Regions from separate parts of the Janthinobacterium sp. FT14W genome, predicted to be linked through region 2. Evidence: predicted binding sites of a transcription regulator. Region 2 holds the regulator's gene; the other holds the start of a gene.
The links. The regulator FNR, encoded in region 2, switches genes on or off when oxygen is low (the NO sensors DNR and NnrR bind a similar motif). The targets are predictions, from matches to a motif close to TTGATNNNNATCAA.

Region 1 (15,897 bases), on a different contig from region 2:
GGCCAGCGCACGGGCCTGCGCCTGCGCGGCGGCATCCAGGACAACAGCGTCACGGCGCCCACGGATTTCGGCAGCGCGCCGCGCACGCACCGCAACAAGCTGGGCGACCCGCGCAGCGGCTTTGGCAGCATCGCCGTGGCCACGCGCCAGGACGACTACGACCTGGTGGCCGCCGTCAGCCACCGCAGCATCGGCAACTATTTTTCCGGCACGCGGGGCTTCGAACGCTATCAGCTGCCCAATGCATGGGGCGGCGACGATGGCGTGACGCAGTTCTTCAAGAAGGGCGACGAAGTGCTGAACACGGCCAACCGCACCACCTCGGCCCTGCTGAAGGCCAACCTGCGCCTGCCGCACGAACAGAAACTGGAGCTGGGCTACCGCTATTTCGACAGCAGCTACGGCGAAATCATGCCCTCGCAAATCTACCGCAACAGCACCGGCAGCATCCCCCAGTGGAACCCCAGCCAGGTGCGCACGAACGCGCTGACGGCGCGCTACGAATGGAAGCCCGAAGGCCAGGGCCTGATCGACCTGAAGGCCAACCTGTGGCTGACGGACATGCAGAGCAAGTCGCGCAACGGCGACATCTTCAGCAATCCGCTGGAAGGCAAGCCCAATCCGGGCGACCACGAATGCAAGGAATGCGTGGAAGTGCTGTACCTGGCGAAGAACCAGGCGCGCCGCGTGGGCGCGGACCTGACGAATACCTCGCGCTTCGCCACCGGCATGGGCGCGCTCAAGCTGGACTACGGCCTGTCCCTGCAAAATGAAGATATCGGCCCGGCCGACAGCGTGCGCATCCTCGATGAAGACCTGAACGCCAATCACACGCTGCGCAACGGCAAGCGCCAGGAACAGAGCGTGTTCGCCTCGCTGCAGTGGCAGGCGCGCGACTGGCTGACCGTCGACGCGGGCGGCCGCTTCCAGCGCTTCGAGACGCGCGACCGCAACCGCCGCGCGGAACAGCAATACCACCCGCAGGGCTGGCAATGGGTCACCATGTGGGACAAGGACGGCGAGCAGATCGGTGCGGCAAAGTGGTACCAGGATGCGCAGGGCCGGTTCACGCCCGCCACCAATCCCGCGCTGGTGGGCGGCATGCTGGAAAACTATGGCGCCGACCCCGTGCCGCTGGACGTTGCGCGCGTCGACGACTGGAGCGGCAACGACTATGTCTTCCGCGACGCCATCCCCGGCCAGTTCAAGTACAGCACGCCGATCCGCCGCAAGGACCACGGCTTTTCGCCCACTGTCGCGCTGACGGCGCGCCTGTCCGACAGCGTCAGCCTGTTCCTGCGCGACGCGCGCGGCTTGCGCATGCCCAGCCTGTACGAATCGACGATGGGCTTTTCGGCCACCTACTCGTCGCCGCTCAAGCCCGAGCGCAGCCACAACCGCGAAATCGGCGTCAGCCTGGTCAAGGACGGCGTGTGGCGCGCCAGCGACAAGCTGCGCCTGCGCCTCTCCTACTTCGACAACGTCACGCACGGCTACATCACGCGCCGCCCGATCCCGGACCTGCCGGCCTATGCGCAGAACTTCTCGATGGCGAACACGGACAAATACAGCGTCTCGGGCGTCGAGCTGCAATCGGCGTATGACCGCGGCACGCTGTTCGCCGATTTTTCCGGCACCTGGAACCGCAAGACGATGATCTGCGACGCGGCCACGGCGGCCTATCTGCGCAAGGCCAGCAGCTGGAAATCCGATATCTGGAACACGCCCGACTGCTCGCCCATCGGCTTTACCAGTTCCTACGTGAGCAACCACATCCAGCCCAAGCTGAGCGCCAACCTGACCCTGGGCACGCGCTGGCTGCAGGAAAAGCTCACGGTGGGCACGCGCCTGACGCACGTGGGCCATCCGCTGGCGCGCCAGGACGACAAGGCCGTATGGCAGACGTGGACGGGCACCTCGCCGCAGGTGCTGACGCAGGCCTACACCCTGGCCGACCTGTTCGCCAGCTACAAGATCACGCCCAACGCCACCGTCGACGTGGCGGTGGACAACCTGACGGACCGCTACTACCTCGATCCGCTGACCCTGAGCCTGATGCCGGGACCGGGCCGCACGGCACGCGTCACCCTCGGCATGCGATTTTAATGTGATTCATCCTTATAATAGAAAGCAGAAACGACCCATCATGAATGCAGCAAGCGATACCGGCATCACCCCGAACGCCATCCCGACCAACCCTGCGCCGACCCGCAGCCAGCGCCTGAAAGCCGACACCATGGCCACCCACGACCTGCTGGACCAGCGCATCATGGCCAGCGCCCCTTTCTCCAGCCGCGCCAGCTACGCGCGCTTCCTGCAGGCGCAGTACGCGTTCTTGCGCGACGTCGACGCGCTGTACGACAACGCGCAGCTGGCCGCCCTGCTGCCCGACCTGGAACAGCGCCGCCGCTACGCCAGCATCGCGGCCGACCTGCGCGACCTGGACACGGCCCTGCCGGCCGATGCGGCCACGCCGCCATTCGACGCGCAGCTGGACCTGGCCACGGCGCTGGGCTGGCTGTATGTGAGCGAAGGCTCGAAACTGGGCGCCGCCATCCTGTACAAGCTGGCCGGCAAGATAGGCCTGGACGAGCATCACGGCGCGCGCCACCTGGCCGGCCATCCTGACGGACGCGCGCGCCACTGGCGCGAGTTCACGTCCGTGCTCGACACGGCCACCCTCGACGGCGCCGGCGAAGCGCGCGTGATCGACGGCGCGCGCGCCGCCTTCCTGCGCATGCACGGCCACGTGGAGGCCTGCGCCTGATGGAAGAGCCAGTGACCCGGGCCGGCGCGGAAGCCCACACGGCACGCCTGCGCCGCTGGGCGTGGACGGCCGCCGGCATGCTGATGGTGGCGCTGGGCGTGATCGGCGCCCTGCTGCCCGTCATGCCGACGACGATCTTCCTGATCCTGGCGCTGGCCTGTTTCAGCCGCGCCTCGCCGCGCCTGGAGCACTGGCTGCTGCACCATCCGCGCTTCGGCGCGCCGCTGCGCCAGTGGCGCGAACACCGCGCCGTGTCGCGGCGCGGCAAGGCCATGGCCTGCCTGGGCATGGCCATCGGCTTCGTCGCCATGTGCCTGGGCCATCCGCCATGGTGGGTGATCGCCATGGTGGGCGCGATGGAAATCGCCGTCATCATCTATCTGCTGCGCCGCCCGAACGGACCGCCGCCAGCGGCCGGCGCAACACCGGCGCCGCCCACGGACTGGCGCCGTCCGCTGACGGTTGCCGCCGTCTTCGCCATGCACGGCGCCCTGCTGGGCTGGGCGCTGTACCAGCGCGCCCCCGCCGCCCCCGTGCTGGCCCGCGTGCCCGACGCCGCGCAGCCGGCCATGCTGCTGTTGCTGCCCGCCGCCCCGCCCCGGCCTTTGGAGCAGAATCTTGCTGAACAGGTCAGCGCGGCCGCCGCACCGTCCGCCGCCATTGCCAAAAAAACAGCGCCGGCCATCCGCCAATTCGTGCTGCCGCAGCCCGAGGCGGCGCCCATGCCGCCGCAAGCGGAGAGCCTCGCCGCCGTCGCCGAGGTGCGCCATGCGCCCGTGACGCCGGCGCCGGCCGCGGCGCTTTCCGTGGCGGCGGCACCCCCTTCGCCCGCCCTGCCGCCCGCGCCGCAGGAGCAGCACAGCGGCGTTTCCAGCTGGGAAGGCAAGGTGCTGGCGCGCATGGAACGCTTCCGCCGCTATCCGACGGCCTCGCGTGCAAGACAGGAACAGGGCGTGGTCTACCTGCGCTGCCGCATCGACCGCGACGGCCAGGTACTGGCCGCCGCCATCGAGCACAGTTCCGGCTCCGCGGCGCTGGACCAGGCCGCGCTCGACACCCTGCAGCGCGCCGCGCCGCTGCCGCGCATCCCCAAGGAACGGCCGGATCCGCTCGAATTGTCGATTCCCGTCGAATTTTCTATCGGCTGAGCGCCAAAAATCCGCTTTTGCTCTTGCAAAACATCCATATAGACATTATTTGCATATTCAAAGCAAGATTCTGTCGTAGGAGTAATAACACGATCGGAGGTATACTACGCAACCGACGTTTCAGGCCGGCCCGATCCATCCCGATCCGGCCCCTTTACCCGCCTGTCACGGTCCAATAAAAAAGGAAACACTGCATGACCACACCACACCGTACGCCGGTGATTCGCATCGATGGCGCGAACAAGACCTTCGCGCTGCCCAAAGGCGAACAATTCCACGCGGTCAAATCGGTCACGCTGGAAGTCTATCCCGGTGATATTTTCGGCCTGATCGGCAAGAGCGGCGCCGGCAAATCGACCTTGCTGCGCCTGATTAACCTGCTCGAGCGTCCCGACAGCGGCACCATTACCGTGGCCGGGCGCGAACTGACGCGCCTGAGCAAGAGCGCCTTGCGCGACGCGCGCCAGAACATCGGCATGATTTTCCAGCAATTCAATCTGCTGCAGAACGCCAGCGTCTTCGACAACGTCGCCTTCCCCCTGAAAATCCATGGCGCGGCCAAGGGCGAGCAGATCGCCGCCAGGGTCGAGGAATGCCTGGCGCTGGTGGGTCTGTCCGACAAGCTGCACAGCTATCCGGCGCAATTATCGGGCGGGCAAAAGCAGCGCGTGGCGATTGCCCGCGCGCTGGCCAGCCACCCGGACGTGCTGCTGTGCGACGAACCGACGTCCGCGCTGGACGCGGAAACGACGCGCGCCCTGCTCGACACCCTGCGCGACATCAACGCGCGTCTGGGCGTGACCATCGTAATCGTCAGCCATGAGCTGTCGGTGCTGGGCGCCATCTGCAACCGCGTGGCCGTCGTGGAAAACGGCGCCATCGCCGAACAATTCGACCTGAGCGACACGGCCACCCCGCGCAAGACGGCGCTGGGACGCGAGCTGGCTTACTACGGCACCGAGGCGTTTGAAGCCACCGCATGGAAGGATGCAACACATGTTTGAAGAATCGATCAATAACGTCATCAAGCTGCTGCCGGAAATCTGGGTGGCCCTGGGCCAGACCATGACGATGCTGGGCATCGGCCTGACGGCCGCCATCCTGATCGGCGGCCCGCTGGGCATCCTGCTGTTCCTCGTCTCGGAAGGCCAGTCGCTGGAAAACCGCCCCCTGTCGACGATCCTGGGCTGGCTGGTCAATACCGTGCGCAGCTTCCCCTTCATCATTCTGCTCGTCGCCCTGACGCCGTTTACACGCATCATCGCGGGCACTTCGATCGGCCCGCTGGCAGCCAGCGTGCCGCTGTCGTTCGCCGCCATTCCCTACCTGGCGCGCCTGGTGGAACAGAACCTGCGCGAAGTGCCGCGCGGCGTGATCGAAGCGGCGCACGCCATGGGCGCGTCGGAAATGCAGATCATCTTCCGCGTGCTGCTGGTGGAAGCGCGCTCCGGCCTGGTGCTGGCCCTGACCGTGCTGTCGATCAGCTTCCTGTCGTATTCGGCCGTGGCCGGCGTGGTGGGCGGCGGCGGCATCGGCGACCTGGCCATCCGCTACGGCTACTACCGCTTCGAGACGGACATCATGGTCGCCACCGTAGCCATCCTGATCGTGCTGGTGCAAACCATCCAGTTCGCCGGCACGCGCATCGCCAAGCGCCTCGACAAACGTTAATCCCCATTCAGAAACAAGGACATACATGAACCACATACGCCGCAACCTGCTCCTGGCCGCCGCCAGCCTGGCCTTCGCCACCGCCGCCCATGCCAAGGACCCGAAAGAACTCGTCATCGGCACCAGCTCCGGTCCGTATTCCGACCAGCTGAAGCTGGGTATCAAGCCTATCCTGGAAAAACAGGGCTACAAGGTCAAGATCGTGGAATTCAACGACTACGTGCAGCCGAACTACGCGCTGGCCGAAGGGTCGCTGGACGCCAACGTATTCCAGCACATCGTGTATCTGACCAAGTTCGCCACCGATAACAAGCTGCCATTGAGCTCCTTGATCACCGTGCCGACCATGCCGATCGGCCTGTACGGCGGCAAGCAGAAAACGCTGGCGGAAGTCAGGAACGGCGCCACCATCACCATGCCGAACGATCCCACCAACCAGGCGCGCGCGCTGGTGATGCTGGCCAAGATGGGCTGGATCAAGCTGAAACCGAACGTCGACCCGCTGCGCGCGTCCGAGCGCGACGTGCTGGAAAACCCGAAGAAGCTGAAACTGGTGCCGCTGGAAGCGGCGCAGCTGCCACGTTCGCTGGCCGACGCCGACTACGCTTTTGTGAACGGTAACTTCGCCCTGGCCGCCGGCATGAAGCTGACGTCCGCGCTGAGCGTGGAAAAGATCTCGGACAGCTACATCAACCTGGTGGCCATCCGCACGGCCGACAAGGCCAAGCCATGGGTCAAGGACCTGGAAGCGGCCTACCGCTCGCGCGCCTTCCTCGACGCGACGAACAAATACCTGCCCGGCTACGAAAAGACGGACTACCAGCTGGCGCTGGAAAAGACGCTGAAAAAATAAGCCGGCGCGTTATACACGTAAAAAAGGACGGCTGTTGCCGTCCTTTTTTTTACCCGCGCTACGCAGGCATGTTCAACACTTAGAAGCGGTAGCCGACGCCGACGCCGATCAGCAGCGGATCCACCTTGACTTCGCTGGCCTTGGCGCCGCCGATGAAGACGTCGCTGCGGATCTGCACTTTCTTGATGTCGAAGTTCAGCGACCAGTTTTTATCGAGCTTGTAGTCGACGCCAGCTTGCAGCGCGAAGCCCCAGCTGTCGTGTTCCAGGCGGCCGGCGCCGTTCAGCAATTTCACATCGGAAATATTCGTGTAGTTCACGCCCGCGCCCACGTAAGGGCTGAACTGTTTTTCAGGCATGAAGTGATATTGCAGCGACAGGGTCGGCGGCAAGTGCTTGAAGGTACCGATATTACTACCGTCGAGCTTGACGTCATGCTTTTGCGGATACGTCAGGATCAATTCGGCAGCGATATTGGGGGTAAAGAAATACGAGATATCGATTTCAGGAATCGTCTTGCTGCTGACATGCAAACGGTCGGATGCGCCCACGCCGCCGATCGGAGCAGATTTGTCGGCCGGGTCGAGGTGCACGGCGCGTGCACGAACCAGCCATGGGCCTTCCTGTGCCATTGCGTTACCGGCGAATGCGCCAATGGCGGCCAGGACGATTGCTGCTGCAGTTGCGGACTTCTTCATTCTAGTTCCCTCTTTTTGTCGTTAAGTAACGCTGCGAAGTCTAAGAGTGCAGCGCAACAAAAACTTTGATCCACATCAAATAGGGCCAGAAGGGCTGGAAAGAGGGATTTTTTCCTTTACACAGGTCAAGAAATGCCGCAATGCAAAATTAATTCACTGCGATAAACAGGCTGGCGACCCAGTCGGCAAACACGCGCACGCGCGGCGACAATTGCCGGTGATGGGGATACAGCACGGACACGGGCAGCGGGTCGGGCCGCAAGTCGCGCAGCACTTCCACCAGTTCGCCGGCCGCCAGCGCCCGCTCCAGGTGATAGCGGGGCGCCTGGATCAAGCCCATGCCCGCGCGGCAGCAGGCGTGATACGCGTCCGCATTGTTGACGGACACCGTGCCCCCCAAGGCCACGCTGTGGCGCTGTCCCGCCACCTTGAAATCGAAGGGCCAGACCTTGCCCGTCCGGGCGGAAAAAAAATTGACGGCGCGGTGGCCGTCCAGTTGCGCCAGATGCTCCGGCGTGCCGTGCGCGGCCAGGTAGGCGGGGCTGGCGCACGTCACCTGCTCGAGCAGCGCCACGCGACGCGCCACCATGGACGAGTCGCCCAGTTCACCCACGCGCAGCACGCAATCGACGCCTTCGCGCACCAGGTCGACGAGGCGGTCGCCCATGCCGATTTCCAGTTCGATCAGCGGATAGCGGGCGCAAAACCGGTCCAGCACGGGCATCACGAAATGCATGGCCAGGGTGGCGTGCAAGTCGACGCGCAGCTTGCCGGCCGGCTGCTGCGCCGCCGAGGAAAACACGGCTTCCGTTTCTTCCAGGTCCGCCAGCAGACGCACGCAGCGCTGATAATACGCGTCGCCATCGGGCGTGGGGGTCACTTGCCGCGTGGTCCGCTGCAGCAGGCGCACGCGCAGGCGCGCTTCGAGTTGCTTGATGGCATGCGTGACGGTGGCCTTCGGGTAGCCGAGATCATGCGCCGCCTGCGTGAAACTGCGCAGTTCGACGATGCGCGTAAAAATGCGCATCGCATCAAATCGGTCCATGCCCCCTCCATTGTTATTCATTTCTGCACAGTATAGCGATTCGAGCACGATTTTTTCATCCGCACCATAGCGCCGGCACAAGTTGCTCCCGGCGCAAGCGCCACTTGCGCCGATGTCACTGGATTGCCGCCTGCCCCCGCAGCATAATATTCGCATCTCACACGACACAGATGAGAATAGTAATGATTATCATTTGCGATATAATGCAGGATCACGCTTAAGCGCACGCTCAGGCGACCACAAAAAGGAATGGGAGACATGGATATATTGAGGGAACTGCGTGAATCGGGCTTGAAAGTGACCATCCCCCGCTTGCGGATTCTGCAGCTGTTTCAAGAAGGCACGATCAAGCACCTGAGCGCGGACGATGTCTACAAACTCTTGCTGGCTGAAAAGATCGACGTGGGCCTGGCCACCATCTACCGCGTGCTGATGCAGTTTGCCGAAGCGGGCATCCTGTTTCGCCGGCATTTCGAATCGGGCCACGCCGTCTTCGAATTGAACGAAGGCCAGCACCACGACCACCTGGTCTGCACGGGCTGCGGCAAGGTCGATGAATTCGTCGACGAAGGCATCGAACTGCGCCAGAACGAGATCGCCGCCGAACGGGGCTTCGTGCTGCACGAACACGCGCTGTCGCTGTACGGCACCTGCGCCGAGTGCACGGCCAAGAAGATCCCGCCGCGCCGGGCCTGAGCGCGCCGGGGCGGCGCGGCGTTCCGCCCTGCCCCGTCTTGCGCTACACTGCGCCCGCCCATGCTCAAGAAAGGACAGCCATGTACATCGGAGAAATCGCCCGCCTGGCGGGCACCTCGCCCAAGGCCTTGCGCCACTATGAAACCCTGGGCTTGCTGGGCGACGTGCGCCGCTCCGGCGCCTACCGCGTCTATACGCAGCAGGACCTGGCGCAAGTCAGGCTGATACGCCAGGCGCAGACCCTGGGCTTCCGCCTGGCCGAACTGCTGCCCATCCTGGCCGGCGACGATACCGACTGGGCCGCCCTGTCGCGGCACATCGCCGCCAAGCGCGCGCAGGTGCAGCAGGATATCGCCCGCCTGCGCCAGCTCGACGCGGAACTGGCCGGCATCGACACGGAAATCCGCGACTGCCTGGCGCGCCAGCAGCCGCAGGCAGCGTGAAACGACGCGCTTGACTCTGCCCCCAGGGGCAGGCTTTAGCATGCAAGCTCTTCTTTAATGGAAAGCCTGCATCATGAGCAAGACGACACCCAAGCGCATTCTCATCCTCCTCGGCCACCCGTCCAACGACAGTTTCTGCGCCGCCCTCGCCGAGGCCTATGCCGGATCGGCGCGCGCGCAGGGCCACGCGGTGCGCGAACTGCGCCTGGGCCAGCTGGACTTCGATCCCGTCCTGCATGAAGGCTACCGCCAGGTGCAGCCGCTGGAGCCGGACCTGCTGGCCGCGCAGGAAGCCATCCGCTGGGCCGAACACCTGGTGTTTGCCTACCCGATCTGGTGGGGCGGCGCGCCGGCCCTGCTGAAAGGCTTTGTCGACCGCGTCTTCCTGCCCGGCTACGCCTTCAAGTACCGCCCCGGCAAGGCCTTCCCGGCGCAGCTGCTGAAGGGCCGCACGGCGCAGCTGCTGGTGGCGATGGACACGCCGCCGTGGTATTTCCGCTGGATCTACCACATGCCCGGCATCCACCAGCTGCGCAAGACGACGCTGGAATTTTGCGGCGTCAAGCCCGTCAGGGTGGCCAGTTTCGGCCCCCTCATCGATTCCACGGAAGCACAAAGACAGCGCTGGCTGGCACAGGCGCAGAGGCTGGCCCGGCGCCCGTGAGGTGCTTGCCATGCAGCCATCTTGCATACGGTTTTGACAAGCTGGTAATCAAGCCGTCATATTCGGCAGCTACCATGATGATATTGCCTGTTTGTCAGTCGCCTTGCCGCCGCGACAACAAGGGTCCGATCGTCATGTAAAGGTAGCCGCTGTGGAGTTCAACGCTTCTCGATTGCATCTTCCCCGTTATCGCACGTCCGTGGCGCTTGACCTGTGCATTCCCACGGAATCGGTGCAGGCCGACGCCAGCAATTTCGCCGTGCTGGAACTGTTCACGGAACGGCGCGACATGATGAGCCTGCCCGTCACGGAACAGCAGCGCCCCATCGGCTTGATCAGCCGCAACATCTTCATGTCGCAGATGTCCAAGCCCTTCTATCACGAGGTGTACGGCAAGAAGAGCTGCATCGCCTTCATGGACAAGGAACCGCTGATCGTCGACGGCGCCATGAGCATCGAAGACCTCACCTTCCGCGCCGTGGAAGCGGGCGAAAAGGCGCTGGCCGACGGCTTCATCATCACCGAGGACGGCGCGCTGGCCGGCGTGGGTTTCGGCTTGCAGCTGATGAACGTGGTGGCCACCATGCAGGCGGAAAAGAACCGGCAGATCATGCACAGCATCGATTACGCCAGCGTGATCCAGCGCGCGCTGCTGCGCACCTCGGATGCGGAACTGCGCGCCACCCTGCCCGACGCGCACCTGGAATGGCAGCCGCGCGACGTGGTCGGCGGCGACTTCTATTTTTTCGAACGCTACGAAGGCGGCTGGTTCGCCGCCATCGCCGACTGCACGGGCCACGGCGTGCCGGGCGCCTTCATGACCCTGATCGCCTCGTCGGCCCTGAGCCAGGCCCTGCGCGAACTGGGGCCGCGCGACCCGGCCGCCCTGATCGGCGCCGTCAGCCGCGCCATCAAGACCCTGCTGGGCCAGGATGCGGGCAGCGGCGAAGCCACGGGCCACGCCGGCTCGAACGACGGCATGGATTGCGCCTTCCTGTGCCATGACGCGGCCAGCGCCAGCCTGCGCTTCGCGGGCGCGAAACTGGCGCTGCACGTGGTGGCGCCGGGCGCAGACGCCGTGCGCGCCATCGACGGCGCGCGCATGGGCGTGGGCTATGTCGACACGCCGGCCGGCTACTGCTGGCACAACGAGACGCTGGACATTCCCGCCGGCAGCCTGCTGTTCATCACCACCGACGGCTTGCTCGACCAGATCGGCGGCGCGCGCGACATTGCGTACGGCAAGCGGCGCATGCGCGAACAGCTGCTGGCGCAGCGCGACGCACCCGCCAGCGACGTGGCGGCGGCGCTGCTGCAGGACAGCGCCGCCTGGCAAGGCAGGCAGCCGCGCCGCGACGACCTGACCTTTTTCTGTTTCCGCCTGTAGTTTTGACGCCATCGAGCCACCTTATCAACAAGAAACCGGGTCACCGGCTAGCCAGGAGCACGGACGTGCTGTACGAAGAATTCAACGAGTTTTGGGATGTGGCGCGCAAGCGCAACATCATCTTTTTTTACGTGGGCTATTTCTCGCAGCACGTGGTCAGCGCCATTTCCGAAACCATCAAGGCGCGCCTCGATACGGCCGGTGCGGCCGGTCCCACGCGGCGGCGCATCTTTTCCTCGTTCATCGAGATGTCGCAGAACATCATGCACTATTCGGCGGACAGCCTGACGCCCGATGCGCAGCTGGACCAGCAGATGCGACGCGGCTCGTTCTGCATCGGCACGCGCGGCGACAGCTTTTTCCTGCTGTGCGCCAACCCCGTCTCGACGGACAACGTGGCGCAGATCCGCGCCCGCCTGGAACCGCTGCACACCATGACGATGGAGGAAATCCGTCTCGCCTACAAGAAGGCCCTGCGCGAGGAAACGCCGGCCGACAGCAAGGGCGCGGGCCTGGGCTTCCTCACCATGGCGCGCGACGCCAGCGAGCCGCTGGAATTCGAATTCGTCCAGGATCCCCAGGAGCCGGGGCACACCATCTTCTGCATCAAAGCCATCATTTGAAAGAGCCGACTCAGGAAAGCATATGCAATTACCGTCACCACTGTTCATCGCCGCGACCCCGAGTTCGCCCGAAATCGACTTCCGTTTCGAGCAGCACACCCTGTCGATCAAGGGAGAGTCGTATCCGGAAAACGCGGCCGCCTTCTACGGCCCGCTGATCGCCGCCGTACGCGCCTACCTGGAAGGCTGCCGCGAGAGCGCCATCACCGTCAACGTCTCGCTGGCCTACTTCAACAGCTCCAGCACGAAGATGCTGTTTACCCTGTTCGACACCCTGAACCAGGCGGCCATGGACGGCAACCAGGTGCGCCTGAACTGGTATCACGACGAGGACGATGACACCATCCTGGAATTCGGCCAGGAGCTGCAGCAGGATTTCACGGCGCTCGATTTCCGCGACCATCCCGTGCAGGGCAGCTAGAGCATGCGCGCCGCCATCTCCGAGGCCGAACTGGAGCCCGACCTGTTCACCGTGGAAGCGGCCGCGCTGGCCGCCGCGCGCCGCATGCACGCCGACGGCCATGCCAGCGGCGAGGCGCAGCGCCGCGTGCTCGGTGAACTGATCAATCACTACGAGCGGCTGATGCGCGAGACGCGGCGCCTGATCGGCCGCAGCGACCGCGCCGAGCGCGACATGCATTTGCTGAACCGGCAATTGCAGACCCTGGCCGGCCAGCTCGAATACCGCGCCACGCACGACCCGCTGACGGGCGCCCTGAACCGCGGCGCCGTGATCGACCACGCCTCGCGCTGCCTGGCGCAGGGCGACATGGCCCTGATCGTGCTCGACATCGACCTGTTCAAGCAGGTCAACGACGACTTCGGCCACCCGGCCGGCGACGGCGTGATCCAGGCCGTGGTCGACTGCCTGAAGGAGCTGCTGGGACAGGAGACGGCCATCGGCCGCGTGGGCGGCGAAGAATTTTCCGTGGTCTGGCCCACGTCCTCGCGCGACGACGCGGCCGCCATCGCGCAGCGCATCTGCGACACCGTCGGCCGCCAGCGCCATGCGGCGCCCATCACGCGCGCCATCACCGTCAGCGTGGGCCTGAGCTGGAACCGCGCCGGCACGGCATTCGAGACGGCCTACAGCCATGCCGACCAGGCCCTGTACCAGGCCAAGCGCGAAGGGCGCAACTGCGTGCGCCAGTGGCTGGAGAGCTGAGCCTGCGCCCCGGATCAGCGCAGCTGTTCGCGCGCCATGCTGCCGTCGCGGCGCATGGCGGCAGCGGCGCGCTGCATGGCCGCCACCTGCGCCTCGGGCAACCGCTTGTTGCAGGCCAGGTAGGTCTGCACGCGGTTGAAGGTCAGCAGCGGCACCACCTTGCCCTCCCACTGCTTGCCGGCAAACGGCTTGCTGCCCACCGCCATGCCCACGGCCCACAGGTCGATGCGCCCGAGCAGCAGCTTTTGCGGATTGAGCCATTCCTGCGTCACGGGCGCCACGCTCAGGCCCCGCTGGCGCAGGTAGTCGTCGCGCGCGTCGCCCAGCACCGTACCGATCACCAGTCCGCGCGCATCGTCGAGCGTGCGCAGCGCCAGGTGCCGTTCGGCCAGGCCGTACAGCACCCATTCCGCTTCGTTCAGCGGGCCGACCCAGCGAAACTGCGCTTCGCGCTCCTGCGTGCGCGTGGTGGAAAAGATGCAGGTGTCCGCTTCGCGCAGCGCCTGCGCATACGCGCGCTTCCACGGCAGCAGTTCGATACCGTAGGACAGGCCGGCGCGCGCCATGATCTCGCGCACCTTGAGCGTTTCACGTCCCACGACGACATTACCTTCCATCATGCTCGATGGCGGCAAGTGCTCGCCGACGACGCGCACGTCCGCCGCCGCGGCCAGCGCCGGCATCAGTGCCACCGCTGCCAGCAGCCGTGCCATGCTTGCTTGTTTCATGCTTGCTTTCATCTGCTACGGAGGATTCAAGCCGATGTTACCATCGGCCCGCGCCGGCATCGCCGCATATTGCCAATTAAGCCATTTATTTTCCACAACGTGGCAACAGGCCAACGCCGGAACGCTCTGCATGCGGGGGAAAGGAAAAAAGAGCAAGTGGCGGAAAACAGTAGGAGTCGAACCTACGGGAGAACGTCTGACGCCCTCCACCGGGTTTGAAGCCCGGCCACATCACCGGATGAGTGTGCTTTCCGCGGTGCCTGAGCTAGCTGCTGGGCAAGACTGCAGTATAGGACCACAGCGCCTGCGGGCGTAATAGATGCCCATTGCCAACACGGCGAGTATAACCGACGCGGTCGAAGAACTCCAGAACCTGGATCGCCCGCTTGCGGCCCAGGCCGCTGGCATCGCGGAAGGTGGCCGCCCCGACGGCGCCGCTGCCGGCAGGCAAGCCGCCATCGTCTTCGGCCCTTTGCGCCAGTTCCCGCACCAGCTGCGCCAGCTCGGCCAGCGCCGCCTGGTGATAAAACAGGTCGTGCACCACCTGGCTGATCTGGCCTGCCTTGGCCAGTTTGCGCAGCAGCCGGCGCGTTTCGTCCTCGGCCAGGCCGAAGTGGCGCGCCAGGTCGCGCGTCCACGGCGGATCGAAGCGCCCTTGCGCCAGGGCTGCCAGCAAGGGCTCGGCCATGGCCTGCTCCTGCGGCGTCAGTTCCACGCTGTGGGTGGGCAGGTGCAGGCTGGCGCCGCGCGCCTGCACCTTGTCCTGCGCCAGCAAGCCTTCGACCAGGTGGCTCCACAAGGCGTCTTCCATCTCCGCGTCGACGATGCGCTTCAGGCGCCACAGCTCCGGCCCCGCTTCGTCCGGCGCGCGCGCGTGGAACTGGGCCAGCGCGGCCAGCATCCGCTCTTCCAGCACGGCCCGCGCCGCCGGTGCCAGCAGCAAGGCGTCGCCGGCGCGCAAACCGATGCGTTGCGTGTCGGGCGGCAGTGCGATGGCAGCGGCCGGCAGCAGCGACAAGCGCACGAGCAGCGACTCGCGCAGGCCCAGCGGGCTTTGCGCCAGCAGGGCCGCATAATCGGCGTGCGCGACGAACGCCGCCAGCGCGTCCAGCCAGGCCAGGCGCGCCGGGCTGCGCCGCTTGCGCGCGGGACCGAACGGATCGAGCACCATGCCGCCGCCCACCGTCTGCGTGGCTTGCGCATTGCGCACGACGAAGCGGTCGCCCGGCACGCCGTGCATGGGCGCATCGAACACCAGCTGCACCCTGCCCGTCTGCCCTGGCGAGAGCGTCTCGCCATCGAGCATGACGGCGCGCGCCAGCTGGTGCGCCGCGCCCAGGTGCACGTGCAGCGGCGACCAGGCTTTCAATTGCACGCCCGCGTCGGGCAGCAGGGTCAGTTCCACGTCGAGGCGCTCGGAACACTGCGCCAGTTCCGGCGCGACGATCCAGTTGCCCCGCTCGATGCGTTCGCGGTCGATGCCGGCCAGGTTCAGCGCCAGGCGCTGGCCCGCCATGCCCGTCTCGGCCGCGCGGTTCTGCGCATGGATGCTGCGCACGCGCGCTTGCGCGCCGCCGGGCGCCAGCTGCAAGGTGGCGCCCACCGTGGCCATGCCGGCCAGCGCCGTGCCGGTGACGATGGTGCCCTGCCCCGACAAGGTGAATACGCGGTCCACGCCCAGGCGGAACAGGCGCCGCTCGTCGCGCCGCGGCAGGCGGCGCGCCACCTGCGTCAAATGCGCCAGCAGGGCCGCCACGCCGGGATCGTTATCCTGGCTGGCGGCCGTGGGGAAGATGGGACTGCCCGCCAGCGGCGTGCCGGCCAGCAGCGCCTCGATATCGGCTTCCACCTGCGCCACGCGGGCGCCATCGGCGCGGTCGACCTTGGTCAGCGCCACGGCGCCCCGCGCCACGCCCAGCAGCTGCAAGATCGCCAGGTGCTCCTGCGTCTGCGGCATGATGCCGTCGTCGGCAGCCACCACCAGCAGGGCGAAGTCGATGCCCGTCACGC
Region 2 (15,897 bases):
AGGGAAGCAAACCCCGCATTGGCGCCGCCCATCGTCACGCGCACGTCGGGCGGTGTGGCCGTGGTCCAGGAATCGGGAAAGGAGGGGTTGCCGATGCTGAAGGCATCGGTCATCGTTTCAATGACGTATTTTCCCGCCTCGTCTGGATCAAGCCGCCCGGCCGGCAAGGCATATTCGACGTGGATGCCCGCCAATTCGCGGCGCGTGGATTTGTCGGTCAGCGAGTGGGCGTTGTAAAAATATTCTTTGCTGGAAAAATATATGTCATGAAAGAGATAAATCAATTCGGTAATGTATTTGTGATGATATCCTTTGAAGGTCTCGCTACCGTTATTACCGTAGGCAATCATCCCTATTGACTGCACCTTGCCAAAGCGTACGGGATTTTCCTTTACTTTGCTATCGTCCTTGTTCGGCTTGGCCAGCCCCAGCGTCCACAGCAATTGCCATTCGGTCGGATAGTCGCGCCGCTGTAGCGGATTGAGCCACTGCACGCCCACGACTTGCGCCATGTACGGCTGCGCGGGCACAGCGGGTACGGCCGCGGCAACCGGTGCCGCGACGGGCGCCTTGCTGGCGCAGGCCGACGTCAGAAAAAGCACGGCAAGCGCCAGCAGGGCTGGCATCAATAACAGTCGTTTCATCAGCAATCCTTCTTTAAATGGAACATCGATTGGCCCGGTCTGCAATATCGACCAGAGTGCAATACCGGACGCCAGACTGAATACGAGCATGCTCCAGCCCAGCCTGCGCGGTAAGGTAGCAATCAAGTTGCGCATCAGGATGTCTCCGGGCGCTTGTACGTGCGCTCATCCACAATTTCAGAAGGCATGCTTCCCGTACTGCCACAGCTGCGTACCCAATCCAGCAACGAGATTTTTTTGAATTTCCCCCAAAGAAAATATTCATAAAATATCTTTTGACTATCACTATCATCCAAGCCTTTCAGCAAACGCCAATCTGCCGCGATACGCAGTTGTCGCATCGCCTTCTCGCCGATATGGCACACCCCAATCGCCACGTCATACGCCAGCGCCTTTTCCGCGTGCCCGGGATTGCTCAGGATGGTGGAGTGGTCGGTCGCGTGCGTGTCGCAGGTGGCCACCAGCTGTGCGGCGATTTCCTGGCGGCGCCATTGCAGATATTCCGGCGTGGCGGTGGACAGGTCATCTTCCATCATCGCCTTGCCGTCATTGCCGTCGAACTTCTCGCGGCGGGCTTTCATGCGCAGGCGGGCATGGTCTTCGTAGCGCAATGCCGCCTCGGTATCGCGGTTGCCCTGCGGCGCACCGCCCACGCCGTCATCGGCGTACGGGTCGCCTTCCTGGCGCGCCTTGCCCGCATGGCGGTGCGTGCCGGGCGGGTCGATATCCTGGTCGAACTGTGGGCTGGCTACGCCAAAGCGCATGGCCTGCGGTGCAAACACTTCCGGCAAGGCGGGCGCCGTCACGGGGATGCGCCAGTCGTCGGGCGGCACGGCATTGATGGGAGTCTTCAGCATCTTCATGAGGGCCGACATGGCCGCGGCCGTGCGCACGCTCGCCTCCTTGCCGGCCGCGCTGGTGCTGGCGCGCACGCCTTTATTCGGATCGTAGCTGGAGATCGGCGAACGGGGGTGCCAGAAATCGGCGCTGCCCCGCGCGGGCTGGCGATAGTGATTGCTCCAATAGTCATAATCGCCGCGCCGGCCAACGGGAAAGCCCTGCGCAAACACGCGCTGGGTAAACACGCCGTCGCCACGCGTAGCCTTGATCTCTTCGGCGCTGAGACCCAGCCAGCCGATGCCCTGGATGGGCGTGGCGGAAATCACCTGGTCGTGCGGATTGCAATACAGGGTGACGCGGCCGCGCGTGCCTTTCTGCGGGCCGCAGCCATGGCTGGCCTTGTCCTTGTCCACGCTGAAATCATGTGTCTCGTTGTCCGCCATGCGGCGCAGGCAGGGATCGATGGCCGGTTCCGACGCCTGGCCGCGCACGATGTCGAAGAACGCCGCCAGGGTCTGGCGGCGCGCCTTGCCGCTCTGCCGGCCCACATTGCCATCGACATCCCTGACCTGCCCCTGCAGCCAGCCTTCCGTATCGTTTCTGCGCAACAGGCTGTAGGGCGGGTTGCACAAGACATAAGTATCGGCCACGCAACGGCCACTTTTGCCTGCCGCATCCCGCACGTCGGGCATCTTGTTGCCCAGAAACGCGGCCGCCATGCCCACCATATTGCCCTGGCTGTGACAAACCAGGGTGATGGGCGCGTCGGCCTGCTGCCGGCGGATGGCCGCCACCAGGTGCGCCAGGCGCAGCGCGGCCAGCACGAAGTAGGGGCGCGGCGGGCAGGCATACACGATGCGGTCGTTGACGGGATTCAGATGCTCGATATGGATGAACAGGAAAAGGGCGTCGGACAGACCCTCGCCCCACAGGTCCGGCAGCGCAGAGCAGCCATTGGCGAACGGTCCGCCGCCCCAGTAAGCGTGTTCGTTCAGGTAGACGGAATCGCCATATTTCTGCAATTCGGTGTCGCTGGCCTTGTAGCCCCAGCGGAACTGGATCACGGGCGAGAAATGCGCTTGCGGCGCGACGAAGGTGCTGGCCGTGTAGTCGGGATCGACATAGCCGTCATCGCTCAGTTCGCGCCGGTAGCGCAGCGGCGTCAATTGTCCGGCCTCGGGCGTGGCGTGGCACAGGTGCTCGTCGCAACGCTTCATGCGCGCATTCAAGCCCTTGCACAGGCCTTCTTCCGCCGCGCCGTACCACTCGCCTTCGGAATTGACGCCGTGCACGAAGATGACAATGCCCGGCGACGGCATCTGCTGCAGGCAGTCGAGCAGGCTGTGGCAGAACAGGGACGTTCCGCTGAACTTTCCCACAACCAACTTAATATCTTCACCATCCGCTGGCGCGCTATCGGCATGACTCATGGCTAGCCCTCATCATGACTGGACTGGCCACTCTAAGCCCTTGCTCATGCGCACGTTTTACGCCACATCAAGCAAGCTGTTGCAGGGATCTTGCATGGCTTTTTTGATCGAAATATCACTTTATTTCGATGCCAGTTCGCTACGCTTATTTCATCCGGGGAATTTTGATCCACATCAAAGTTTTTTCGCGGTCAAACACTTACTCTCTGGCCACCATCATAAATAGTAATTCCAGGGAGAGTCTTTGTGGATCAATCGCTGAACTATAACTACAAGATCGTGAAGCAATTCGCGGTCGCTACTGTGGTATGGGGCATCATCGGCATGCTGGTTGGCGTTATCATCGCCGCTCAGCTGGCCTGGCCTGCCCTGAACCTCGACATACCTTGGCTGACATACGGACGCTTGCGTCCGCTGCACACGAATGCGGTGATTTTCGCCTTCGGCATCTGCGGCCTGTTCGCTACTTCGTACTACGTGGTGCAACGCACCTGCCAGGTACGCCTGTTTTCCGACAAGCTGGCCGCCTTCACGTTCTGGGGCTGGCAAGCGGTGATCCTGTGCGCCGTCGTCACCCTGCCCATGGGCATGACGCGCGGCAAGGAATACGCGGAACTGGAATGGCCTATCGCCATCCTCATCGCCGTCGTCTGGATCGCGTACGCCATCGTCTTCTTCGGCACCCTGATCAAGCGCAAGGTCAAGCACATCTACGTGGCCAACTGGTTCTTCGGCGCCTACATCCTGGCCGTGACGATTTTGCACGTGGTCAATGGCGCCGTCATGCCAGCCTCGTTCACCAAGTCGTATTCCGCGTATGCGGGCGTGCAGGACGCCATGATCCAGTGGTGGTACGGCCATAACGCGGTGGGCTTCATCCTGACCGCCGGCTACCTGGGCATGGTCTACTACTTCATCCCGAAACAGGCCGAGCGCCCCGTGTACTCGTACCGTCTGTCCATCGTCCACTTCTGGGCGCTGATCTTCACCTACATGTGGGCGGGCCCGCATCACCTGCACTACACGGCATTGCCTGACTGGACGCAATCGATCGGCATGGTCTTCTCGCTGGTCCTGCTGGCACCAAGCTGGGGCGGCATGATCAACGGCATCATGACCCTGTCGGGCGCCTGGCACAAGCTGCGCACCGACCCGATCCTGAAATTCATGATCGTCTCGCTGTCGTTCTACGGCATCGCCACCTTCGAAGGTCCGATGATGTCGATCAAGACCATCAACTCGCTGTCGCACTACACGGACTGGACCGTTGCCCACGTGCATGCGGGCGCCCTGGGCTGGGTGGGCTTCATCACCATGGGTTCCATCTACTACCTGCTGCCGCGCCTGGCCGGCCGCACGCAGATGCACAGCACGCGCCTGGTCGACGTGCACTTCTGGGTGGCCACCATCGGCATCGTGCTGTACATCGCGGCAATGTGGATCGCCGGCGTGATGCAGGGCCTGATGTGGCGCGCGGTCAATCCGGACGGCACCCTGACCTACACCTTTGTCGAGAGCGTGAAAGCGACGTATCCGTACTACGTGGTGCGCGTGGCCGGCGGCCTGCTGTACCTGTCGGGTATGTGCATCATGGGCTACAACACCTGGATGACCTTGCGCGGCAGCAAACTCCCCGTCGCCCGCATTCCGGAACTGAACGCGGCGCACGCCTGATAGGAGCGAAAGCAAATGAAATTTTCACATGCATGGATTGAGAAAAACCCCTGGCTGCTGATCGCCCTGGTCACCGTGGTGATCAGCATCGGCGGCGCCGTCGAGATCGTTCCCCTGTTCTTCCAGAAGAGCACGACGGAACCCGTCGCCGGCCTGAAGCCGTACTCGCCGCTGCGCCTGGCGGGCCGCGACATCTACGTGCGCGAAGGCTGCTACAACTGCCACTCGCAGATGGTGCGTCCGCTGCGCGCGGAAACGGAACGCTACGGCCACTATTCGGTCGCCGGCGAGTTCGTCTACGACCGTCCGTTCCAATGGGGTTCCAAGCGCACGGGGCCCGACCTGGCCCGCGTGGGCGCCCGCTACAGCGACGAATGGCACCGCACGCACTTGAACAACCCGCGCGACGTGGTGCCCGAGTCGAACATGCCGGCCTACCCCTGGCTGGCGAAGACCAAGCTGGTGCCTGACGAGATCATGCCGAAGATGCGCGCCCTGCAACGCCTGGGCCAGCCGTACAGCGATGAAGAGATCGCCGCCGGCCCCGCGCAGCTGCAGGACAAGACGGAAGAAGACGCCCTGGTCGCCTATCTGCAAGGCCTCGGTACATTAATCAAAACAAGGAATTAGCATGGCAATCGAAAACCTGTTTGACAGCGCCAGCAGCGTCATGACGGTGGTTTCCTTTACGACGTTCGTGGGTATCCTGTGGTGGACCTTCAGCCGCAGCAACAGCGACTTCGACGCGGCAGCACGCCTGCCGTTCGCCGACGACGCGCTCGACTATCCGGCCGAGGCCGGGATGAACCTGGCGAAGGAGCATCACCATGGCTGACTTTACCAATGGTTTCTGGAATATCTACATCATCGTGCTGTCCCTGCTGGGCATCATCGGCTGCGGCGTGCTGCTGTACTCGCAGTCGAAAGTGAAAGTGGCCGCCGGCGCCGCCGCCGACGGCACCACGGGCCACGTGTGGGACGAGGACTTGAAGGAACTCAACACGCCGATGCCGCGCTGGTGGATGTGGCTGTTCTACATCACCATCGTCTTCTCCCTCGCATACCTGTTCCTGTATCCGGGCCTGGGCAACTATGCCGGCAGCCTGGGCTGGAAATCGACGGGCCAGTACGAGGAAGAGCTGAAGAAGGCGGAAGCCGACTACGGCCCCCTGTTCAACAAGTACCTGAGCCAGGACCTGAAGACGGTGGCGGCCGATCCGCAGGCGCAAGCCATCGGCCAGCGCCTGTTCCTGACCTACTGCGCGCAATGCCACGGTTCGGATGCGCGCGGCAACAAGGGCTTCCCCAACCTGACGGACAAGGACTGGCTGTATGGCGGCGATCCCGACATCATCAAGACCACCATCATGCACGGCCGTAACGGCCAGATGCCGCCGATGGGCGCCGCCCTGGGCTCCGAAAAGGATGTCGAGAACGTGGCCCATTATGTGCTGAGCCTGTCCGGTTCCACCTCGGACCCCGTCAAGTCCGTGCTGGGCAAGGCCAAGTTCGGCGCCTGCATGGCCTGCCATGGCGCCGATGCGAAGGGTAACCAGATGCTGGGCGCGCCCAACCTGACGGACAAGATCTGGCTGTACGGCGGCAGCGCCGACACCATCATGGAAACCGTACGCAAGGGACGCAACAACACCATGCCGGCCTTCAGCGATTTCCTCGGCGAGTCCAAGGTACACGTGCTGTCGGCGTATGTCTGGAGCCTGTCGAATCCCCAGACGCCCGTGAAATGATGTAATGGAACCTCAAGTCATCAAGATGTATGCGGCCCGCGAGCAAATCTACCCTCGCGAGGCCAAAGGACGCTACGCTACCTGGCGATGGGTATGCGTATGGCTTACCCAGCTCGCGTTCTACGGCTTGCCGTGGTTGACCTGGAATGGCAGGCAAGCCCTGCTGTTCGATTTGACCACGCGCAAGTTCTACATTTTCGGCGTCGTGCTGTGGCCCCAGGATTTCATCTACCTGGCGGCCCTGCTGATCATCTGTGCGTATTTGTTGTTCCTCGTCACGGCCATTGCCGGGCGGGTGTGGTGCGGCTTTTCCTGCCCGCAAACGGTATACACGGAAATCTTCCTGTGGGTGGAACGCAAGATCGAGGGCACGCGCAGCGCGCGCATGGCCCTCGACAAGCAGGGCCCGTCCTTGCGCAAGACGGCCAAGAAGACGGCCAAGCACCTGGTGTGGGGCGCCATCGCCCTGTGGACGGGCTTTACCTTTGTCGGCTACTTCACGCCGATCAAGGAACTGGCGCAGGCGGTGACCACCCTGAACTTCGGTCCCTGGGAATGGTTCTGGGTCTTGTTCTACAGCCTGGCAACCTACGGCAACGCGGGCTGGCTGCGCGAGCAGGTGTGCAAATACATGTGCCCCTACGCGCGTTTCCAGAGCGCCATGTTCGACCAGGACACGCTGATCATCACCTACGATGCCAAGCGGGGCGAACCCCGTGGCGCCATGAGCAAGAAGGCCGGCAACAACGACAAGCTGGGCGACTGCATCGACTGCACCCTGTGCGTGCAGGTGTGTCCGACCGGCATCGATATCCGCAACGGCCTGCAGTATGAATGCATCGGCTGCGCCGCCTGCGTCGATGCCTGCAACAGCGTGATGGACAAGGTCGACCGGCCACGGGGACTGGTACGCTACAGTACCGACCATGCGATGGAAAACAACTTCAATTCGAAGCAGATACGCCAGCGCGCCATGCGCCCGCGCGTCCTGATCTACACTTCCATCCTGGCCCTGATCATCATCGCCGTATGTACCTCGCTGGCCCTGCGCACGCCATTGAAAATGGACGTGATCCGCGACCGCGGTTCGATGGGACGCGAAGTGGAAGACGGCATGATCGAGAACGTCTACCGGCTGCAGATCATGAACACCTCGGAGCAAAGCCAGCATTTTAAAATCAGCGTATCCGGCTTGCCGGGCCTGACCTTGCTGACGCGCGATGAAGTGACCCTGCAGCCGACGGAAACCCTGGGCTGGCCCATCCGCCTGCGCGCGCCGCACGGCGTGGGCGAGAAGGGCTCGAACAAGATTGCGATCGAGCTGCAATCGCTGGACGACCCATCGCTGCACGTGCGTGAAAGCGCGGTCTTCATCGTGCCGCGCTAATGCAGGAAGGCCAATCCCCGCATGGGGATTGGCCGCTTAAACAGGAGAAATATCATGTCCGACAGCCTCAAGCTGCAAGCCCCCGTGGCGCCGTGGTACAAGCATCGCTGGCCATGGCTGCTGATGATCGGCCCCGGCCTGTCCGTCGTCGTCGGCAGCACCATGGGCTATATCGCGTTTACGCAGCCCGACGCGCTGGTGGTGGGCGATTATTACAAGCAGGGCAAGGCGATCAACCAGGACTTGCGGCGCGATACGGTCGCCAGCGACCTGGCCATGTCAAGCAAGCTATCGTACGACGTGGCGGCAGCGCGCCTCAGCGGTTCCGTGCACAGCTTCGGCAAGGCGTATCGGGCGCCGCTGCAGCTGCACCTGGCGCACGCGACCCAGCCGGAAAAAGACATCAAGCTGCTGCTGCAGCCTGATGCGGCCGGCAACTTTTCGGTGGCGCTGCCCATGCTCGAGCGCAGCCGCTGGCAGGTGCTGGTGGAAAACGACAAACGCGAATGGCGCCTGTCCGGCATCTGGACCTGGCCCCTGCAGCGCAGCATCGCGCTGCAGGCGGATGAAGAGCTGTAAATCTTACTTGCAGTTGTCCGTGCCGGCCGTAATGGCCTTCAGCTTGGCCGGCTGCAGGATCTCGATCTCGCGGTTCGAGACGCGCAGCCAGCCTTCCTTCTTGAATTTCGACAATAAGCGGCTGACGCTCTCGATGGTCAGGCCCAGGTAGTTGCCGATTTCCTCGCGCGACATGCGCAGCTGGAAATTGCTGCCCGAATAGCCGCGTGCCTCGTAGCGCGACGCCAGGTTGACGATGAAGGCGGCAAAGCGCTGGGTCGCCTGCATATTGCCCAGCAACAGCATGACGCTTTGCTCGCGCGTGATTTCCTGGCTCATCATGCGGTGGAAATGGCGCAGCAGGGTCGGCATATTGCCCAGCAATTGTTCCAGGCTTGAAAACGGAATTTCACACACTTCGCTGTCTTCCAGCGCCACGGCATTACAGTGGTGGCGGTCGGCGCTGATGGCGTCCATGCCCAGCAGTTCGCCAGCCATCTGGAAACCCGTCACCTGCTCTTCGCCGCCCGGATTGATCTGGTAGGTCTTGAAGTGCCCCAGGCGGATCGCATACAGGTTCTGGAACGAGTCGCCGATGCGGAACAGCGAGGCGCCGCGCGCGATCTTGCGGCGGCGACCGATGATCTGGTCCAGCCGGTCCATATCACCCACATCCAGGCCCATCGGCAGGCACAATTGATGCATGCTGCAGGTCGAGCATCGCGCACGCAACGCCTCCACGTTCACTGTGGGCAAGGTTGGAGTGAGTAACGCTTCAGTCATGTCGGTACCTTTTAGAAAATGCAACAACAAGTTTACTGCATACAGGGTTGCCGTGTGCCAATTTCACGGTAATTTCGGCGAATAAACGACGTCCAGCCTTTAATTATATGGCAACATCGTCAAAAGCCCGTATGGGGCAAGGCAATTTGCGCAGCGGCGCTTGCCAAGCTCGGGCATTGATAGGAAAATTCCTGACAGCATTATCTGCCGCCTGTGCCGCCCGGTACTGAAAAGGAAATCATGAAGCCTCTCGGCATCAAAGCAAAAGTCGCGCTGGCCACCAGCCTGACCTCGATCGCCATGATCGCGCTCGTCACCATGATCCAGGTGCAGCACATGCGCGCCGACTTCACCAAAGTACTGCTGAGCCAGCAGTCTTCCCTGATCAGCCGCACCGCTGCCGAGCTCGACGACAAGCTGGCCATGCTGCTGCAGATCGTCACCCTGACGGCCCGGCAGCAGCCGCCGGAATTGATCGCCCAGCCCGCCAAGCTGCGCGAATACTATGCGCGCCGCTCGATGCTGGTGCTGTTCGACGACGTGCTGGTGCTCGACGCGCAAGGCGCCGTCGTGGCCGACATGCCGCTGGTGACAGGACGCGCCGGCATCAACGTCGCCGAACGCGAGTATTTCCAGACCGTCCTGCGCACGCGCCAGCCCATGATCACCGAACCGATGCTGGGCAAATCGAGCGGCATGCCCATCGTGCAGATGGTGGCGCCCGTGCTGGCTGCCGATGGCCAGGTGGCTGGCGTGGTGATCGGCGTGCTGCGCCTGTACAAGGACAACCTGCTGGGGCGCCTGCGCACGGAAAAGATCGGCAAGAGCGGCTATTACTTCATCCTCACGCGCGGCGACGTGCCGCGCTACGTGCTGCATCCCGATACCAGCCGCTTGCTGCAGCCGCGCAAGCCGAATGCCAACCTGACGACCACGCAGCTGCTGAAGGAAGACGGCGAAGGCAGCATGGTCAGCACCAACAGCCGCGGCGTCACGGCCGTCAACAGCTTCAAGCGCCTGAAGTCCGTGAACTGGCTGCTGGCCGCCTCGCTGCCCGTCGAAGACGCCTTCGAACCGTTCGATGGCGTGCTGTACCGTCTGGTGCTGTGGAGCATCCTCGCCTCGCTGCTGGCCGCTGCCGTTCTGGGCTGGGTGACCGTGCGCCTGCTGTCGCCGCTGGTGCGCCTGCGCGACACCCTGCTGGCCCTGCGTAGCAGCGGCAGCCGTTTTACACCCGTGCCGGTGCAGCAGCGCGACGAGATCGGCGAACTGACGGAAGCGTTCAACGGCCTGATGAGCGAACGCGACCGCCTGCAGCAGGAACTCGAAGCGCGCGCGGCAGAGCTGGAGCGGGAGCGCGACCGGGCCGAGGCGGCCAACCGCGCGAAGAGCGACTTCGTGGCCAACATGAGCCATGAAATCCGCACGCCCCTCAATGCCGTGCTGGGCATGGTGTATTTGCTGGGCAACACCAGACTCGACACGGAACAGCGCAAATACCTGACCATGGTGCGCGTGGCGGGCCAGTCGCTGCTGGGCATCCTCAATGACGTGCTCGATTACTCGAAGATCGAGGCGCGCCGCATGGAATTGTCGCCCGTCGAATTCGACCTCGACGAAGTCATGAATACCCTGGCCACGACGATGACCATGAATGCGGGCGAGAAGGAGCTGGAACTGGCCATCGCCGTCGAGCCCGACGTGCCGCGGCGCCTCGTGGGCGACGCCCAGCGCCTGCAGCAAATCCTCGTCAACCTGGCCGGCAATGCCATCAAGTTCACGGAGAGCGGCGAAGTGGTGGTGGCCGTCAGCCTGGCCGACAGCCAGCAGGGCAGCGCCCGGCTGCGCTTTGAAGTGCGCGACACGGGCATCGGCATGACGGCGCAGCAGCAACAGCAGCTGTTTGCCGCGTTTTCACAGGGCGACCAGAGCATCACGCGGCGCTTCGGCGGCACGGGCCTGGGCCTGGCCATCAGCAAGCAGCTGATCCACATGATGGGCGGCGAAATCGCCGTCGCCAGCAGCGAAGGCAAGGGCAGCCGCTTCTGGTTCAGCGTGCCGTTCGAGATGCTGGCGCAGCCGGCCGAAACGCGGCGCACGCCGGCCCTGGGTCAGCTGCGCCTGCTGGTGGCGGACGATAACCGCACCACGCGCGAACTGATCGTCAAACTGATCGAGGCATGGGGCTGGCTGGCCGACGAAGTGGATTCCGGCTTTGCCGCCATCGAACTGTACCGCGAACGCCTGGCGCAGCAGCAGCCGTACGACGTGGTGCTGGCCGACTGGCACATGCCCGTGATGGACGGCCTGGCCACGGCCAAGGCCATCCGCCAGGCCGCCGCTGGCCAGCGCCAGCCCATCGTGGTGATGGTCAACGCGTTTGCCCGCAACCACCTGGAGGAAATCTCCAGCGCGGCCGAGGCCGACGTCGTGCTGATGAAGCCGATCACGGGCTCGAGCCTGTTCGATGCCCTGCACCAGGCGCTGATCGCCAAGGACGACGGCGGCGAGCAGCGCATCCTGCACCAGCCGCTGGGCACGGAACTGGCCGGCGTGCATTTCCTGCTGGTGGAGGACAACCACCTGAACCAGGCCGTGGCGCGCGGCATCCTCGAACACATGGGCGCCACCCTGGACGTGGTGGGCGACGGCTTGCAGGCCGTGGAACGGCTGCGCACGGAGGCGCTGCGCTACGACATCGTGCTGATGGACATGCAGATGCCCGTCATGGACGGTTTCAGCGCCACCCACATCATCCGCACGGAACTGCGGTTGAACCTGCCCGTGATCGCCATGACGGCCGGCGTGCTGGCGTCCGAACGCGAACGCTGCATGACGGCCGGCATCAGCGATTTCATCGCCAAGCCCGTGGTGGTGGAAGAGATGATGGAAGTCATCCTGCGCCACCTGCCCAAGCGTCCGCAAGTGCAGACGGCGGAGCCGGTGCCCGGTGCCGACGAGGAAGTATTTTCCATGGCGCCCCTGATGCGCGTGATGGGGCGCGATGCAAAGGGGCGCGGCGTGCTGCGGCGCATGGTGGAAGACGCACTGAACAAAGGCATGACGCCCGTGCGCGACGCCGAAACGGCGTTGCAAGCGGGCCGCCACAGCGACGTGGCGCGCATCCTGCACGGCGTGCGCGGTTCCGTGGGCACCCTGGGCACCAAGCGCCTGATCCGCGCCGCGTTTGCCACCGAGGAAGCCATCGATGGGGGCCGCTTCGATGCGGTGCCGGCGCTGCTGGCGCACACGGCGCAGGAACTGGAACTGGCGCTGGCGGCGGCGGCCGATTGGTTGTCGCGGTTGCAGGATTAGGCCTGCAACGTAAAGCTGGGGTCAGACCCGCCGGGTCTGACCCCGGAACTTTGCTCAGCGTCGCCGTTTACGCCGGCACGCCCAGGATCACGCTGGACGCCTTGAAGATGGCCGTCACATTACTGCCGAGCTCGATGGCCAGGTCGCTGCTGCTCTGGTTCGTGATGATGGCGGCTATCGTGCCGCCGCGCGGCAGGTCCAGCACCACTTCCGTGTTGACGGCGCCCGTTTGCACGCGCGTGACGGTGCCGGTCAGCTGGTTGCGGGCGGAAAAGCGCGCCCCTTCGCTGTCGGCCACGAGGATGATGGACGATGCCTTGACCAGCGCGAACGCTTCCGCGCCCGGCACCAGGCCCAGGCTTGCGCTGCTGTCGCGCGTGACGATGGCGACGATGTGCTGGCCGCCTGGCAATTCCAGGGTCACTTCGTCGTTGACGGCGCCCTGTTTTAGTTCAGCAACTTTGCCCAGGAATTGATTGCGTGCCGTGGTTTTCATGGCCATTCTCCGTATGAGTAAAAGATCGTCGGCGATGCCTTCCGCCTGGCTGCCCAGCTGGCGCAGGTAGCGGGCATGCTCGCGCTCGATGATACGGAAATTGTCGACCAGCTGGCGCCCCCGTGGCGTCAGCCGCGTGCCGCCGCCGCCCTTGCCGCCCGTCAGGCGCTCGACCAGCGGCTCGCCGGCCAGGTTGTTCATGGCGTCGATGGCGTCCCAGGCCGCCTTGTAGCTCATCTTCACAAGCTTGGCCGCCTGCGTGATGGAGCCGCACTCGGCGATGGCGCCCAGCAATTCCACCCGGCCGACGCCGCCCAGGTGCTCGCCGCCCACCGTCATCCATACCGAGCCTTGCAGGCCGATTTCCGCTGCCGTTGATTTATCCAATGCGTTCACCCAATGCCCTATGTTCTTCCATGCTGTCAATTTGTCCGTCACGCAAGTAAAGCACATGTTCACCGAGGATGCGCGCATCTTCCGGATCATGGGTGATCAGGATCATGGGCACGTCCAGGCGCTGTTGCCACTGGCTCAGTTCCAAACGCATTTTGACACGCAGGGCCGGATCGAGTGCGGCAAACGGCTCGTCGAGCAGCAGCGCGCTGGGCTCGGCCACCAGTGCCCTCGCCAGCGCCACCCTTTGGCGCTGGCCACCGGACAACTCGTCGGGAAACTGGTGCGCCAGTTCCTGCAAGTGAAACGCATCGAGCCAATGCTCGACTTTCTGCAATTTTTCCCGCGCACGGGGATTGAACCAGCCGCGGCTCAGGCCAAAGCCCACGTTCTGGCGCACCGTCAGGTGCGGGAACAGCGCGTAATCCTGGAACAGATAGGCCACGTTGCGCTGCTGCGGCGGCAGGTTGATGCCGGCGGCGGAATCGAACAGGGTGCGGCCGTTCAGGCGGATATGGCCAGCATCCGGCGTGAAGAGTCCGGCAATGGCTTTCAGGGTCATGCTCTTGCCGGCGCCGGACGGGCCATACAGGGCGATGCGCTGGCTGCCGGACGTGCATTGCACCTGCATGTCGAAACGGCGTTTGCCGGAGCGCAAAGTGGCGCGGAGGTCGAGGTCGAGTTGCATGGCGTTATTTGTGAGCGATGCGCCCGGGCGCCAGGCGGCCAGCCGACAGCAGCACCACGATACACACGGCGGAAGTAATCAGGACCAGCGTATTGGCCACGTCGTCCTGGCCCGCCTGCACGGCTTCATACACGGCGACGGACAGGGTCTGCGTCTTGCCGGGAATGCTGCCGGCCACCATCAGGGTGGCGCCAAACTCGCCCAGCGCGCGCACAAAGCCCAGCAGCACGCCGGCCAGGATGCCGCGCCAGGCCAGCGGCAGGGTCACGCGGAAAAAGATGGCCATTTCCGAGATGCCCAGCACGCGGGCCGCCTGCTCCAGCTGGCCGTCGACGGCCTCGAAGGCGGCGCGCGCGGGCTTGAAGACGAGGGGAAAGGCGACCACCGTGGAAGCGATCACGGCGCCCTGCCACGTAAAGATCAGGTTGATGCCGAAGTTGTCCTGCAACCAGATGCCCATCGTGCCGCGCCGGCCCAGCAGCACCAGCAGGTAATAGCCAAGCACGGTGGGCGGCATCACCATCGGCAGGGTCAGGAGGGCGTCGAGCAGCTCGCGCCCGGGAAAACGCGTGCGCGCCAGCAGATAGCCCGTGCCGATGCCAAGCAACAAATTGAGCGCCGTGGCCCACGCCGCCACCTTCAGCGACAGGGCCAGCGCGGTCCAGGCGATATCCATGCGGGCGCGTACCTAAACTATGGCTTCTTGAAACCGTACTTGGCCAGGATGGCTTGCGCCGGCGCCGTCTGCAGGTAGCTGACGAAGCGCTTCGCTTCGGCCCCATTGCTGCTGCCCTTGATGGTGGCGATCGGGTACAGCACGGGCGCCTCGAGCGGCACGTCCAGCACCACGTTCACTTTATCCTTCATGATGGCCGCGTCGGTGGCGTAGACAAAGCCCGCATCGACTTCGCCGCGCGCCACGTAGTCGAGCGACTGGCGCACGTTCTGCGTGCCGATGGCCTTCGGTTGCACGGCATCCCACAAGTTCGCCTTTTTCAGCGCGCCTTCCGAGTAGCGGCCGACGGGCACGCTGGCCGGGTTGGCGATGGCCACGCGGGTCACGCCCTTGTGCGTCAGGTCGCTCAAGCTCTTGATGCCCAGCTTGCTATCGTGCGGCACGATCAGCACCAGGCTGTTGCTGACGAAGTCCATGCGGTCGGCCGGCAATACCAGGCCCTGCTTTTGCGCCGCATCCATGGTTTCCTGGTCGGCCGAGGCAAACACGTCCACGGGCGCGCCCTTGACGATCTGTTGCAGCAGCACGCCCGAGGCGGCGAAGTTCAAGGATACCTTGCTGCCCGGATACTGCGCCTCGTAGCTTTGCGCCGCATCCTTGAACGCATTCGTCAGGCTGGCCGCGGCCGACACCACCACTTCGCCGGCAAGGGCGGAGGTAGCGGCGGTGGCGAGCAAGGCGGTGCCAAGCAGGCGGGCGAGGGAGGTGAGGCGCATGATCGTATCCTTGTAAAGTGAACGGTGAACAAGGACCGTAATATACACGCATATATAGCGTTCTGCCATGGCGCAAGTCAAGACGGCTGAACTTGCTTCAAGCGGCCCCTGATACGGCTTCAGGCGGCCACCTTTTCGCTGTCCAGGCCATCCTTGCGCCGCGCATATTTCTGCGCGATCACGGCGCAGATCATCAGCTGAATCTGGTGGAACAGCATCAGCGGCAGGATCACCATGCCCAGCGAGCGGGTGGAAAACAGCACCTTGGCCATGGGCACGCCGCTGGCCAGGCTTTTCTTCGAGCCGCAAAAGACGATGGCGATTTCGTCTTCCTTGTTGAAACCCAGGCGGCGGCTGACGAAGGTGGCAATGCCCAGCACCAGCGCCAGCAGCAAGAGGCTGATCAAGCCCAGGGCCACCAGGGTTTCCACCGAGATCGTATGCCACAGGCCTTCGCTGACGGCTTCGCTGAAGGCCGTGTAGACCACC

Region 1: the regulator FNR is predicted to act here: its motif matches at 7,202-7,215, upstream of GCN74_RS19540 (OmpW/AlkL family protein).

Annotation. Positions count from the first base shown of each region.
Region 1 covers NZ_WFLL01000031.1:1,637-17,533, forward strand. Annotated here, with positions in the region: gene GCN74_RS19510 (TonB-dependent receptor) at 1-2,106, shown strand, start outside; gene GCN74_RS19515 (biliverdin-producing heme oxygenase) at 2,147-2,767, shown strand; gene GCN74_RS29740 (TonB family protein) at 2,767-3,915, shown strand; gene GCN74_RS19525 (methionine ABC transporter ATP-binding protein) at 4,110-4,919, shown strand; gene GCN74_RS19530 (methionine ABC transporter permease) at 4,912-5,586, shown strand; gene GCN74_RS19535 (MetQ/NlpA family ABC transporter substrate-binding protein) at 5,612-6,439, shown strand; gene GCN74_RS19540 (OmpW/AlkL family protein) at 6,519-7,136, opposite strand; gene GCN74_RS19545 (LysR family transcriptional regulator) at 7,285-8,181, opposite strand; gene fur (ferric iron uptake transcriptional regulator) at 8,440-8,877, shown strand; gene GCN74_RS19555 (MerR family transcriptional regulator) at 8,958-9,320, shown strand; gene GCN74_RS19560 (NAD(P)H-dependent oxidoreductase) at 9,394-9,984, shown strand; gene GCN74_RS19565 (SpoIIE family protein phosphatase) at 10,157-11,371, shown strand; gene GCN74_RS19570 (SiaB family protein kinase) at 11,437-11,994, shown strand; gene GCN74_RS19575 (DUF1987 domain-containing protein) at 12,017-12,415, shown strand; gene GCN74_RS19580 (GGDEF domain-containing protein) at 12,419-13,159, shown strand; gene GCN74_RS19585 (substrate-binding periplasmic protein) at 13,174-13,887, opposite strand; tRNA gene GCN74_RS19590 (tRNA-Sec) at 14,045-14,140, opposite strand; gene selB (selenocysteine-specific translation elongation factor) at 14,153-15,897, opposite strand, start outside.
Region 2 covers NZ_WFLL01000032.1:13,548-29,444, forward strand. Annotated here, with positions in the region: gene GCN74_RS19930 (hypothetical protein) at 1-644, opposite strand, end outside; gene GCN74_RS19935 (DUF3274 domain-containing protein) at 779-2,863, opposite strand; gene ccoN (cytochrome-c oxidase, cbb3-type subunit I) at 3,161-4,588, shown strand; gene ccoO (cytochrome-c oxidase, cbb3-type subunit II) at 4,604-5,218, shown strand; gene GCN74_RS19950 (cbb3-type cytochrome oxidase subunit 3) at 5,220-5,423, shown strand; gene ccoP (cytochrome-c oxidase, cbb3-type subunit III) at 5,416-6,336, shown strand; gene ccoG (cytochrome c oxidase accessory protein CcoG) at 6,341-7,723, shown strand; gene GCN74_RS19965 (FixH family protein) at 7,778-8,302, shown strand; gene fnr (fumarate/nitrate reduction transcriptional regulator Fnr) at 8,306-9,064, opposite strand; gene GCN74_RS19975 (response regulator) at 9,305-12,379, shown strand; gene GCN74_RS19980 (TOBE domain-containing protein) at 12,447-13,214, opposite strand; gene GCN74_RS19985 (sulfate/molybdate ABC transporter ATP-binding protein) at 13,255-13,956, opposite strand; gene modB (molybdate ABC transporter permease subunit) at 13,961-14,632, opposite strand; gene modA (molybdate ABC transporter substrate-binding protein) at 14,650-15,408, opposite strand; gene GCN74_RS20000 (bile acid:sodium symporter family protein) at 15,528-15,897, opposite strand, start outside.